Regions from separate parts of the Pseudomonas veronii genome, predicted to be linked through region 2. Evidence: predicted binding sites of a transcription regulator. Region 2 holds the regulator's gene; the other holds the start of a gene.

Region 1 (6,761 bases), 2.7 Mb from region 2:
GCCAGTTCTGATAGCTGGCCAATCACCGCGCTTGTCATGCTGCCCTCAACAAGCGAGCATATGGCCTTCTGCCGTTAATGCTGTTGGCAATATGACTTCTATTTTTCGCGCTGTTTTAGTGATTAGCCTGCTCAGCCTGAGTCACGTCGGCGTCACGCTGGCGGCGACGCCTGTGGCGGACCCCGCACCGACCGCGAGTACCGAGCACACAACCCCCGCAAAAAAACCGACCCCGGCGAAAAAAGCCCCGGCGACCAACAAAAAAAACGCATCGGCAAAAAAACGCGCGCCGGTTGCGAGCAAGTCCAAGTCCGCCCACGAAGTGGCCCAGACCCACTTGCCACCGGCACAGTTGGACTTGTCCCTGCCCTCCGACATGGTCAGGCATTTGCAGCCCATCGGCAGCATGCCGGCGCCGAAAAACGTACCGTTGTTACCGCCGATGTTTGGCGAAAAGCCGACTGACAACAGTGCATTCCAGATCAACGGTCGCCTGCTCAGCAATGAGATGAAGCTGCAACTGCGCAACGAAGAACGGCGTGAGGTGGAAGGCGCGGCGCTGGATTTCGAATTCAAGCAATAAACTTTTCCGGCGAAGGTGACGTCGACACTCGACCATCTGTCGCAGACTGGTCAGTCACTTTTATTTTCTGCGAAAAACCCCTGTTAGACCATTTTAAAACGGCTGTTTAAGGGCGTACTCTAGCCCGGCCGTCCCTATTGAGCCGTCGAGGACCTGTTGCTCATGAAATGCCGTGAAGGCTGTGGCGCTTGCTGCATCGCCCCCTCCATCAGTTCACCGCTGCCGGGAATGCCCCACGGCAAACCCGCGGGCGAACGCTGCCTGCACCTGTCGGTCGAACAGTTATGCCTGCTGTTCGGGCAACCGGAACGGCCGGCGGTGTGCAGTGATTTCAAGGCGGATATCGAGGTCTGCGGCACCGACCAGGCCGATGCGATCAGGTTGATCGGCTGGTGGGAGCAGATGACGGCGGCTTGATGGCTTTACTATCGGAACTTCAACAATAAGGAATACAACAATGGGTTCGCTGAAACGAATGGCTGTGTTGTGCGGTTTTACGGTGTTGTTTGCTGCCACTGCTCAGGCTGAGGATTGGCAAGTCGCCAAGGATGAGGACGGGATCAAGGTGTCGCTGAGCGAAGTCGCCGGTTCCAAGTACAAGGCGTATCGCGGTGTGACAGTGATCAAGGCCCCCGTGGCCAAGATCGAAGCCTTGCAGGAAGATGCGGTCGGTGCCTGCGCCTGGATTCATGATTGCAAGTCGCAAAAACTGCTCAAGCAGGAGGGCGTCAAGAGCTGGACCTACACCCAATTCAAGGCCCCGTTCCCAGTGACCGACCGCGATTCGATCCTGGAAATCACCACGGCCAAGGCCGCCGACGGCAGCGTGACCCGCACGCTGCTGGAAGTGCCGACCTATCAGCCGGAAGTGAAGGGCTATGTGCGCGTGGCCCAGGTCGATGGCTACTGGAAACTGGTGCCTAAAGGCGCCAACGAAACCGAAGTGACCTACCAGGTACACACCGAGCCAGGCGGCAGCGTGCCTTCGTGGTTGGCCAACAAGTTCGTGGTGGACGCCCCGTTCAACACCTTGAAAGCCCTCAGGGAACGCGCCGAGAAGTAAGCGCGGCAGACCCGGTGCCTGCGACCTTGAGTGGAACGTTTAGCGAGCCCTCAAGGTCCAGATAGAGGTAAGCCCACACGCGGGCTTTATCGAGGAGGCACCGATGCAAAAGTGGCAGATTACCTTCGTTGATGATCACGGCGTGCAGTCCGTGGAGCAGTTCACCTGCGAGCACAAGCCCAGCCTCGAAGATGCGGCACACTTGATTCGCGACAAGCTGGTGCCGGTGGCCGCCGAACTGGACCTCAATGACCTGGAAGGCCGTAAACCCGAACCGACGGTCAAGATCCTCAAAGACCAGAACAGTATCCAGATCCTCGACATCTCTCCCGTCGTCTGAACATTCCCTGTCTGCCATTCAAGCGCCTCTGGTGGAGGTGATAGCTTCGCGCTACTCTGCAAGTGAGATCAGCGAATGAATCGCTAAGGTCTGGTCTTGTCAGCTACATGCTTGTTTTCCAGCGGTGATGTCATTGCCGTAGTACCCGCGCCAGTAAGGCGTGGGCTTCGGGAAGCACGGAAAGTCTATCCATCGGTTTGAGGAGGACGTTTCATGAGCACAGCCTATCAAGAAGACATCAGCACCAACGTTCTGCGCCGCATGAAAGAAGGCGGCTTCGATTTTTCACGGTTCCACCCCATCGAGTTCTACGCCATTTTCCCGGACGAGGAACGGGCGCGCAGGGCTGCGGGTCGGTTTCGTGGCGAATCCCTGAATGCCCAGGTCAGCGCGCGCGACGATGGCGCCTGGTACCTGGAACTGAGCAAGATCATGTTTGCAACCTACGACGGCATAGGAGACTTCGAGCAAGACTTTGAAGCAGTGGTCGAGCCGCTGGGCGGGATCATCGAAGGATGGGGCGTCAAGCAGGAGGTGCGTGGGTTACCCATGTAGCAGTATGAGAAACACAGCGTATCGGCTGACCTTTGGGTCGGCCGATTTTGTTTGTGGCGTCTGAAATCAGACGCAACTCGCGCGGTATTTCCAGGCAAAAAAAACCACCCGAGTGGGGTGGTCGAAAGGGAAGACCGGAGGAGTCGGTCGATACACGAGATCACACGGTACCGATTGCGCGATGGGTAAGGCTGTAGGACGAGTCCTGTTCAGCAGATGACGGTGATTATCCGCACCGGGGGGCGGGCAGTGAAATCAACACTGGCTATGCTGTTGATAGTCAAAGCCCGCATTGTGATGAAGCGCGTGACAAGACACCGGGCATTCCGCGCACCAGGATGGTGCGCTTAGCTCCCCGCTATTATTTAACTCACTGATTCTTAAGTGTTTATGCCGCTGGCACGGGCCTTGCGATGATTCTTGCGTCCGGGTGACAAGGAGTACGGCATGATCCGCACTTATTACGACGAAATGTACGATGGGGCAGGGCAGGTTCGCCCTCATTACCGCGAGTTCGCCCGCTGGTTGGCCGAAACCCCCGCTGAACTGCTGGCCCAGCGCCGGCGTGAAGCCGATTTGCTGTTTCACCGCGCCGGGATCACCTTCACCCTCTACGGGGATGAGCAGGGCACCGAGCGCCTGATTCCCTTCGACACCATCCCGCGCAGCATTCCCGCCAGTGAATGGCGGATTGTCGAACGTGGCTGCATTCAGCGGGTCAAGGCGCTGAACATGTTTCTCGCCGACCTCTACCATGAACAACGCATCATCAAGGCCGGGATCATTCCCGCCGAACAGGTGCTGGCCAACGAGCAGTATCAGTTGGCTATGCAGGGCTTGAATCTGCACCGCGATCTGTATTCCCACATCTCCGGTGTCGATCTCGTGCGTGATGGTGACGGCACTTACTACGTGCTGGAGGACAACCTACGCACGCCCAGCGGCGTCAGCTACATGCTCGAAGACCGCAAGATGATGATGCGCTTGTTCCCCGAACTGTTCGCGGCCCAGCGTATCGCGCCGATCGACCACTACCCCAACTTGCTGCTCGACACCCTGAAAAGCGCCAGCCCCCTGGATAACCCCAGCGTGGTGGTGTTGACCCCCGGGCGTTTCAACAGTGCGTTCTTTGAGCATGCTTTCCTCGCCCGGGAAATGGGCGTGGAACTGGTGGAGGGCGCCGACCTGTTCGTGCGCGATGACCGCGTTTTCATGCGTACCACCGACGGCCCCAAGGCCGTGGACGTGATCTATCGCCGCCTCGACGATGCGTTTCTCGACCCGCTGGCCTTCAATCCGGACTCCATGCTCGGCGTCCCCGGCCTGCTTGCCGCCTATCGTTCGGGCAATGTGGTGTTGGCCAACGCGATCGGCACCGGGGTGGCGGATGACAAGTCGGTGTACCCCTTTGTCACCGAGATGATCCGTTTTTACCTGGATGAAGAACCGATCTTGAAGAACGTTCCGACCTTCCAATGCCGTAAGCCCGACGAACTGTCCCACGTACTGGCTAACCTGCCGCACCTGGTGGTCAAGGAAACCCAAGGCTCCGGCGGCTACGGCATGCTCGTCGGTCCGGCTTCCACGGCGGCGGAAATCGAAGCCTTCCGCGCGCGTATCAAGGCCAAGCCCCACGCCTATATCGCACAGCCGACCCTGTGTTTATCCACCTGCCCGACCTTCGTCGAAAACGGTATCGCCCCGCGCCATATCGACCTGCGCCCGTTCGTGTTGTCCGGCAAGGAAACCCGCGTGGTGCCCGGCGGCCTGACCCGCGTGGCGCTGCGCGAAGGTTCACTGGTGGTCAACTCGTCCCAGGGCGGCGGCACCAAAGACACTTGGGTGGTTGAGGACTGATGCTATGTTGAGTAGAACTGCCTCGGATCTGTACTGGATGTCGCGCTACCTCGAACGCGCGGAAAATCTCGCGCGCATGCTCGACGTCAGCTATTCGCTGTCGCTGATGCCCCAGGACGGGCGCGGCGACGGCCTGCATGAACTGGCCATGCCGTTGCTGATCACCGGCACGCTGGACGACTACCACGCGCGACACGGTGAGCTGCACGCCGAACGCCTGCTGCACTTTTTCGCCCTGGACGCGGCCAACCCAGCCAGCATCTACAGCTGCCTCGGTGCTGCGCGGGCCAGCGCCCATGCGGTGCGTGGGCGAATCACGGCCGACATGTGGGAAAACATCAATGCCACCTGGCTGGATATCCGCGACATCGCCCAGCAAGGCTTGAGCCGCTACGGCATGAGCCGGTTCTGTGAGTGGGTCAAGGAGCGTTCGCACCTGTTTCGCGGCGCCACCTACGGCACGATCATGCGCAACGATGCTTTCCGCTTTATCCGTCTGGGCACTTTCATCGAGCGCGCCGACAACACCCTGCGCCTGCTGGACGCACGCTATGAAATGGCTGGCGACCAGGCCGAAGCGGTCAGCGATGGCACAGCCCACGCGTACTACCAGTGGAGTGCCTTGTTGCGTGCGTTGTCGTCGTTCGAGGCCTACACCGAGATCTACCGCGACGCCCCCGGCGCCCGGCAAGTGGCGGAGCTGTTGCTGTTGCGCGCCGATGTGCCGCGTTCGCTGCGGGCCTGCAGCGAAGAGATCGACCAGATCCTCGCCAGCCTGCCCGGCCTCAACGGCCGCCCGGCCCAGCGCCTGGCCGCCGAAATGGATGCGCGCCTGCGCTTTACCGCCATCGACGAAATCCTCGAGGAAGGCCTGCATGCCTGGCTGACCGACTTTATTCCCTTGGTCCGCCAGTTGGGCGACGCCATCTACAGTTCCTACCTGGAGGCGGCATGAGACTCTCCATCAGCCACGAAACCACCTACCACTACGACGATCAGGTGCGCGCCAGCATCCAGTACCTGCGCCTTACGCCCCACGACAGCGAACGCCAGCACGTACTCAGTTGGCAACTGGATCTACCGCGTCCGGTGCGTGCCCAGGTCGACCCGTTCGGCAATATCCTGCATGTGCTGACCCTGGACGAGCCTCACGACGCCATCATCATCGGCGCCCGTGGTCAGGTCGATATCGACGAGTTGCGCGAGGCTGAGCACGAGAGCCAGTCGGCCTACCCGTTCCTGCGCAGTACGCGGCTGACCGAGCCCGACGAAGCCCTGCGCCGCTTTGCCGAGCAGCATTGCCATCAGCGCCGCGACCGCAGCGCCTTGATCGACCTGATGCACGCGCTCAACCACTCGATGGTCTACACGCCCGGCGCCACGGAGGTCGACACCAGCGCCGCGCAGGCCTTCGCGGGGCGTGCGGGGGTGTGCCAGGACCACACCCACGCGTTCCTGGCCTGCGCGCGCAGCCTGGGGATTCCAGCGCGGTATGTGTCGGGGTATTTGTACACCGAGGACAGCACGCACCTGGCCAGTCACGCCTGGGCCGAAGCCTGGCTGGACGACGCCTGGTACAGCTTTGACGTGACCAACCAACTGGCGCGGCCGGAGCGGCACCTGAAACTGGCCGTGGGCCTGGATTATCTGGACGCCTGCCCGGTACGCGGCATGCGGCGCGGCGGCGGGCATGAGCAGATGCATGCCAAGGTGTCGGTGGCGCCGACGCCGCTGGTTTCGGTGCAGCAGCAATAGCTCAGGGCTGCTGCTTACGCCCGGCCATATGCTTCAAATACCCCACCAGCAACGTCAGCTCGCTGTCGGGCAACACGCCGGCGGCGAAGGCCGGCATTTTCGCCTGGGGCCAGCGCCGCAGGCTTTGTGGGTCGCGGATATAGCGCTTGAGGAAATCGCCGCTGAAATATTCGGTGGGGTTGTAGGGAATGTTCAGGTCCGGCCCTACCTGTGCATCGCCAGCCCCATTGAGGCGGTGACAGGCCAGGCAGTTTTTCTGGAACAGCGCAAAACCTTGGTTGACCGGATCATTCGCACCCAGCTTCGGATCGGGCAGCAACGCCGGAAAACGCTCGGCAACCGTCTTCAACTGCTTGATCCCGGAGATCTGGAACGGCCATTGCTCGGGGCTGATGTGCCCGGCCTGAGGGTTCGTCCACACCAGGTAGAACGGCCCGGCACTCGGCTTGTCGGCGGCCAGCGCGGGCCACGGATCGGTGGGATCTTCCACCGCCAGCCAGGCGCGGGCGCCGTGTGTTTCCAGCAAAGGCGCGGCGCTCAGTTCGGCGGCGAACCCGTCGAGCGCGATGGCCTGCAGATGGTTTTCCGTCTGCAGACCCGGTAGGAGT
Region 2 (6,761 bases):
TTCAGATTGGAGACAGGGAAAAACCGTTGCTTGCTATGTTACCGAGGAATGAATCTGAAGCGCCTGACGACTAAAGACTGACGAACTTGCGTGAGGGAATTGATCATTATCGTTATAATCGTCGACTTTTCGTCAGGCTATACGATTTCAGACATGAGCCAATCCAGCGATCTTATCCAATCCGCACAACGCACCATCCGCCTCGAGCTTGAAGCCGTAGAAGGCTTGCTGGCCCATATCGACGTGGATTTCGTACGCGCCTGCGAGATGATTCTGGCCAGCAAAGGCCGCGTTGTCGTGGTCGGCATGGGCAAGTCCGGTCACGTCGGCAACAAGATCGCCGCCACCCTGGCAAGCACCGGGACCACGGCGTTTTTCGTCCACCCGGCCGAAGCCAGCCACGGCGACATGGGCATGATCACCAAGGATGACATCATCCTCGCACTGTCCAACTCCGGCACCACCAACGAAATCGTGACCTTGCTGCCGTTGATCAAGCGCCTGGGCATCCAGATGATCAGCATCACCGGCAACCCGGAGTCGACGCTGGCCAAGGCCGCCGAAGTGAACCTGAATGTTCATGTGACCGCAGAGGCCTGCCCGCTGAACCTGGCGCCAACCTCTTCCACCACCGCCGCGCTGGTCATGGGCGATGCCCTGGCCGTGGCGCTGCTGGAAGCACGTGGGTTTACGGCGGAAGACTTCGCGTTTTCCCATCCGGGCGGCGCGCTGGGCCGACGCCTGCTGCTGAAAGTGGAAAACGTCATGCATTCCGGCGATGAACTGCCCCACGTACAGCGCGGCACTCTGCTGAAGGACGCACTCATGGAGATGACCCGCAAGGGCCTGGGCATGACCGTGATCCTGGAAGCCGACGGACGCCTGGCCGGCGTATTCACCGACGGTGACCTGCGCCGCACCCTGGACCGCACTATCGATATCCACACCGCCACCATCGATGCGGTGATGACTCCCCACGGCAAGACCGCACGCGCAGAAATGCTGGCGGCAGAAGCCCTGAAGATCATGGAAGACCATAAGATCGGCGCGCTGGTGGTGGTCGATGGCAATGACCGCCCGATCGGCGCCCTGAACATGCACGACTTGCTGCGTGCGGGAGTGATGTAAATGACCAGCGACCTGTTGCAACGCGGCAAGCACATCAAATTGGCGATTTTCGACGTTGACGGCGTGCTGACCGATGGCCGCCTGTACTTCCTCGAGGACGGCAGCGAATTCAAGTCGTTCAACACCCTCGACGGCCAGGGCATCAAGATGCTCATGGCGGCGGGCGTGCAAACCGCGATTATCAGCGGTCGGAAAACCCCGGTTGTGGAACGCCGCGCACAAAACCTGGGGATTCCTCACCTGTATCAAGGCAGGGAGGATAAACTAGTCGTTCTGGACGAGCTTCTTGGCCAACTGAACCTAAGCTATGAGCAGGTTGCCTATCTGGGCGACGACCTGCCCGACCTGCCGGTGATCCGCCGGGTGGGCCTGGGCATGGCTGTCGCCAATGCGGCGGCATTTGTTCGCGAGCATGCCCACGGCATCACCACGGCCCGTGGCGGCGAAGGCGCCGCCCGCGAGTTCTGCGAGTTGATCCTGCGTGCCCAGGGCAGCCTTGAAGCGGCCCACGCCGCCTACCTATAGAGCGTTTTATGCTGAGCAAAAAGATTCGCAACTTCCTGCTATTCGGGGTCATCGCCGCGCTGCTCCTGGCGGTTGGCTACTGGAATATCAGCCCGGAGCGCTTTCTCGACCAGCCTGTGGCGCAGGTTGACCAAGGCGCTATCGACTATTACGCCACCAATGCCTACAGCGTGCAGTTCCTGCCCGATGGCAAGGTGCAGTATGAAATGAACTCGGACAAGGTCGAGCACCTGAAAGCGTCCGAAGTCACCCTGCTGACCAACCCCGATTTGAATCTGTATCGCGGCACCGAATTCCCTTGGCACGTCACCAGCAAGCGTGGCGAAGTCAACCCGGACGGCACCGAAGTGGAACTGATCGACTCGGTGCGCGTCGCACGGACCGACGCACAGAACCGCGACACCATCATCACCAGCAGTCGCATGACCGTATTCCCACAGAAGCAATATGCGCAGACCGAGCAAGACGTTAGAATCGACGGCGCTGGCGGTGTATCGACTGGCAAGGGAATGAAAGCGTATTTGAAAGAAAGCAGGATACACCTGCTATCGAACGTAAGAGGACAGTATGAGGCTCGTTAAAACCCTCCCTATTTTGCTCAGTCTGGGCGCAGCACTGGGAAGCGTGAGCGCCTGGGCTCTGCCGAACGATAGCCAGCAACCGATCCACATTTCGGCCGACGATGCACAGCTCGATGACAAGCAAGGCGTCGCGACCTACACCGGCGGTGTGATCATTACCCAAGGCTCGATGAAGATCACCGGCAACACGGTGACACTGACTCGCACCCCTGCTGGCGACATTGACGTCGTGACCTCGGTGGGCAACCTGGCCTACTTCGAACAGAAGCAGGCTGCCACCGACACCGCCCCGATGAAGGGCTACGGCAAAACCATCCAGTATCACGCCCAGCAAAATCGCATCGTGCTGATCGACCAGGCCAAGGTACTCAGCCCCGACGGCAACTCCACGGAAGGTGAAAAAATCACCTATGACACCGTGAAGCAGGTTGCCAACGCCGGTCGCGCCAACGGCACCAAGGTCACCGCACCGCGTCCACGTATCGACATGGTTATCCAGCCGAAGAAGAAGGCCGAGTAATGGCAACCCTGAAAGCCCAGCATCTGGCCAAGGCCTATAAAGGCCGTCAGGTCGTGCGCGACGTCAGCCTGTCGATCGACAGCGGCCAGATCGTCGGCCTGCTTGGCCCCAACGGTGCCGGCAAGACCACCTGTTTCTATATGATCGTCGGCCTGGTCCAAGCGGACCAAGGTCGCATCCTGATCGACGACCTCGACGTCAGCCACCAGCCGATGCACGGCCGTGCGCGCGCCGGTATCGGCTATCTTCCCCAGGAAGCGTCGATCTTCCGCAAACTGTCGGTTGCCGATAACATCATGGCGATCCTCGAGACCCGCAAGGAACTCGACCGCGACGGCCGCCGCAAGGAGCTGGAAAGCCTGCTGCAGGAATTCCACATCAACCACATTCGCGACAACCTCGGCATGAGTTTGTCCGGTGGTGAACGCCGCCGCGTGGAGATTGCCCGCGCCCTGGCCACTGCACCGAAGTTCATCCTGCTGGACGAACCGTTTGCCGGTGTCGACCCGATCTCGGTCGGCGACATCAAGCAGATCATCCATCACCTCAAGGCCAAGGGCATCGGTGTACTGATCACCGACCACAACGTCCGCGAGACCCTCGATATCTGCGAAACTGCGTATATCGTCAACGATGGGCAACTGATTGCCGAAGGCGATTCGGCCACGATCCTGGCCAACGAACTGGTCAAGGAAGTGTATCTGGGCCACGAGTTCCGCCTGTAAGCCTGCCTGGAAAAAAAGGCGGTGGCAGGCCGTTCGCCAAGGTGCGCGGGAGTCAATGAAAACCTCCGGATTTTTATTGTTACCGCGCTCTAGGCAAAGCCCCCGATATCAGGCATATAATTTGCTTATGTTTGGCGCTCACGCGCCCTGTCGTGGATGGCGCATTGCGCCGGCGAATAAGGTGTTAAGCCCCTGCCATGAAACCATCGCTAGTCCTGAGAATGGGCCAGCAGCTGACGATGACACCGCAGCTGCAACAGGCCATCCGCCTGCTCCAATTGTCGACACTGGACCTGCAACAGGAAATCCAGGAAGCCCTGGAGTCCAATCCGATGCTCGAACGCCAGGAAGAAGGCGACGACTTCGATAATGCAGACCCGCTGGCCGACAACATCGAGCAAAAACCCAATTCCGACGTGCAGGAACCCTCTTACCAGGAAACCGCCCCTACGGTGGACAACCTGGAGGAAGGCGAATGGAACGAACGTATTCCCAACGAACTTCCCGTGGACACCGCCTGGGAAGACGTCTACCAGACCAGCGCCAGCAGCCTGCCCAGCAATGATGACGACGAGTGGGATTTCACCACCCGCACCTCCGCCGGCGAGAGCCTGCAGAGCCACTTGCTGTGGCAATTGAACCTGGCGCCGATGTCCGACACCGATCGCCTGATCGCTGTGACCCTGATCGACTGCATCAACAACCAGGGTTATCTGGACGAGACCCTCGAAGAGATTCTTGAAGCCTTCGACCCGGAACTGGACATCGAACTGGACGAGATCGAAGCCGTCCTGCACCGCATCCAGCAGTTCGAGCCCGCCGGCATTGGCGCGCGCAACCTCAGCGAGTGCCTGCTGCTGCAATTGCGCCAGCTGCCCGCCAAGACCCCTTGGCTCGTTGAAGCCCAACGCCTGGTCACCGACTACATCGACCTGCTGGGCAGCCGCGACTACAGCCAGCTGATGCGCCGCATGAAGCTCAAGGAAGACGACCTGCGCCACATCATCGAGCTGGTGCAGAGCCTCAACCCGCGTCCGGGCTCGCAGATCGAGTCCAGCGAAGCCGAATACGTCGTCCCCGATGTGATCGTGCGCAAAGACAACGAACGCTGGCTGGTGGAGCTGAACCAGGAATCGGTGCCGCGCCTGCGGGTCAACCCGCAATATGCCGGTTTCGTCCGTCGCGCCGACACCAGCGCCGACAACACCTTCATGCGCAACCAACTGCAGGAAGCGCGCTGGTTCATCAAGAGCCTGCAAAGCCGCAACGAAACCCTGATGAAAGTGGCCACGCAAATCGTCGAGCACCAGCGCGGCTTCCTTGAGTACGGCGACGAAGCGATGAAACCGCTGGTCCTGCACGACATCGCAGAAGCGGTGGGCATGCACGAATCGACGATTTCCCGGGTAACGACGCAAAAATTCATGCATACCCCACGGGGTATATATGAGCTGAAATACTTTTTCTCCAGCCATGTCAGCACCTCCGAAGGCGGCGAATGCTCGTCCACGGCGATCCGCGCAATCATCAAAAAACTGGTTGCCGCGGAAAATCAGAAAAAGCCGTTGAGTGACAGCAAGATCGCTGGTTTACTGGAGGCACAAGGCATTCAGGTCGCCCGTCGAACCGTCGCCAAGTACCGCGAGTCCCTTGGGATCGCGCCTTCCAGCGAGCGTAAGCGTTTGATGTGACGGGCAGGCCACAGCGTTCCAGTGGCAGGCATCTCTGCCTGCCGCTTTATGCACTGGCAACGAAGGAGAAGCTGTATGCAAGTCAATATCAGTGGACACCAACTGGAAGTGACCGACGCGCTGCGCACCTATATCGGCGAAAAACTCAAACGAATTGAGGGGCATTTCGACAAGATCACCAACGTGCAAGTCATTATGACTGTCGAAAAGCTGAAGCAGAAAATCGAAGCCACCTTGCGTATACCCGGCGGAGAAGTCGTCGCCAATGCTGAGCATTCTGATATGTATGCCGCCATTGACGACCTGACCGACAAGCTGGATCGCCAAATCAAAAAGCATAAGGAAAAGCAGCAGAGCCTCCTACAGGGCACCGGCCGCTAACACTCCCCACCCATGATCCGACTTGAAACCATCCTGACTCCCGGCCGTTCCCTTGTGAACGCGCCGGGGGGCAGCAAGAAGAAAGCCCTCGAACAGATTGCCAACCTGATCAGCAAACAAGTGCCTGAGCTGGAGATGCAAGATGTCTACGAGGCTCTGATTGCCCGTGAAAAACTCGGCTCGACCGGTTTTGGTAACGGCATCGCCATTCCTCACTGCCGCCTCAAAGGCTGCGAGACACCTGTCAGCGCCCTGCTGCACCTGGACGCTCCCATCGATTTCGACGCCATCGACGGTGCCCCGGTCGACCTGCTGTTCGTGTTGCTGGTCCCGCAAGCCGCCACCGATGCACACCTGGAACTGCTCCGGCAGATCGCCAGCATGCTTGACCGCAAGGAAGTACGCGACAAACTGCGCAGTGCCAGCAGCAATGAGGCGTTGTATCAGGTTGTCCTGGCTGAACAAATCGAGCAGTAATCATGCGTTTGATCATCGTCAGTGGCCGCTCCGGCTCAGGTAAAAGCACCGCCCTCAACGTTCTTGAGGACAACGGCTTCTATTGCATCGACAACCTGCCCGCCGGCCTGCTGCCGGAGTTGGCGGAGCGCGCGCTGATCCACACCGAACTGGCACAGCCACTGGTCGCCGTGTCGATCGACGCCCGCAACCTGCCCAGCCACCTCTCGCGGTTCCCGGCACTGCTTGAGGAAGTGCGTGCCAAGCACATTCACTGTGATGTGCTGTACCTGGACGCAGACGAAGAAACCCTGCTCAAACGCTTCTCCGAGACCCGTCGACGTCACCCCCTCAGCAGCCCGCATCGTTCGCTGGCCGAAGCCATCGAGGACGAGACCAAGCTGTTGGGGCCGATCATTGACCTCGCCGACCTCAAGATCAACACCACCAGCCTCAACCTGTACCAACTGCGCGATGCCATCAAGCTCCGCCTGCTGAACCAGCCCGAGCCCGGCACGGCCTTTCTGGTCGAGTCGTTTGGCTTCAAGCGTGGCATGCCGGTGGACGCCGATCTGGTATTCGATGTGCGCTGCCTGCCCAATCCTTACTGGAAGCCGGAGTTGCGGGACCAGTCGGGGCTGGATCAGCCGGTGGCGGACTACCTGGCCGCGCAACCGGATGTCGAGGAGATGTTCCAGGACATCTCCAGCTACCTGCTCAAATGGCTACCACGCTTTGCCGCCAGCAACCGGGC

Evidence for each region. The regulator sigma-54, encoded in region 2, starts transcription at its own class of promoters, with help from an activator protein. The targets are predictions, from matches to a motif close to ANTGGCATNNANNTTGCTNT.
Region 1: the regulator sigma-54 is predicted to act here: its motif matches at 2,937-2,956, upstream of PverR02_RS23830 (circularly permuted type 2 ATP-grasp protein).

Annotation. Positions count from the first base shown of each region.
Region 1 covers NZ_CP018420.1:5,233,403-5,240,163, reverse strand. Annotated here, with positions in the region: gene PverR02_RS23855 (hypothetical protein) at 92-583, shown strand; gene PverR02_RS23850 (YkgJ family cysteine cluster protein) at 746-1,000, shown strand; gene PverR02_RS23845 (START domain-containing protein) at 1,041-1,646, shown strand; gene PverR02_RS23840 (hypothetical protein) at 1,750-1,986, shown strand; gene PverR02_RS23835 (ribonuclease E inhibitor RraB) at 2,200-2,541, shown strand; gene PverR02_RS23830 (circularly permuted type 2 ATP-grasp protein) at 2,989-4,398, shown strand; gene PverR02_RS23825 (alpha-E domain-containing protein) at 4,403-5,353, shown strand; gene PverR02_RS23820 (transglutaminase family protein) at 5,350-6,153, shown strand; gene PverR02_RS23815 (c-type cytochrome) at 6,155-6,761, opposite strand, start outside.
Region 2 covers NZ_CP018420.1:1,056,929-1,063,689, reverse strand. Annotated here, with positions in the region: gene PverR02_RS04850 (KpsF/GutQ family sugar-phosphate isomerase) at 154-1,128, shown strand; gene PverR02_RS04845 (KdsC family phosphatase) at 1,129-1,653, shown strand; gene lptC (LPS export ABC transporter periplasmic protein LptC) at 1,662-2,234, shown strand; gene lptA (lipopolysaccharide transport periplasmic protein LptA) at 2,221-2,754, shown strand; gene lptB (LPS export ABC transporter ATP-binding protein) at 2,754-3,479, shown strand; gene PverR02_RS04825 (RNA polymerase factor sigma-54) at 3,677-5,170, shown strand; gene hpf (ribosome hibernation-promoting factor, HPF/YfiA family) at 5,246-5,551, shown strand; gene ptsN (PTS IIA-like nitrogen regulatory protein PtsN) at 5,564-6,028, shown strand; gene rapZ (RNase adapter RapZ) at 6,031-6,761, shown strand, end outside.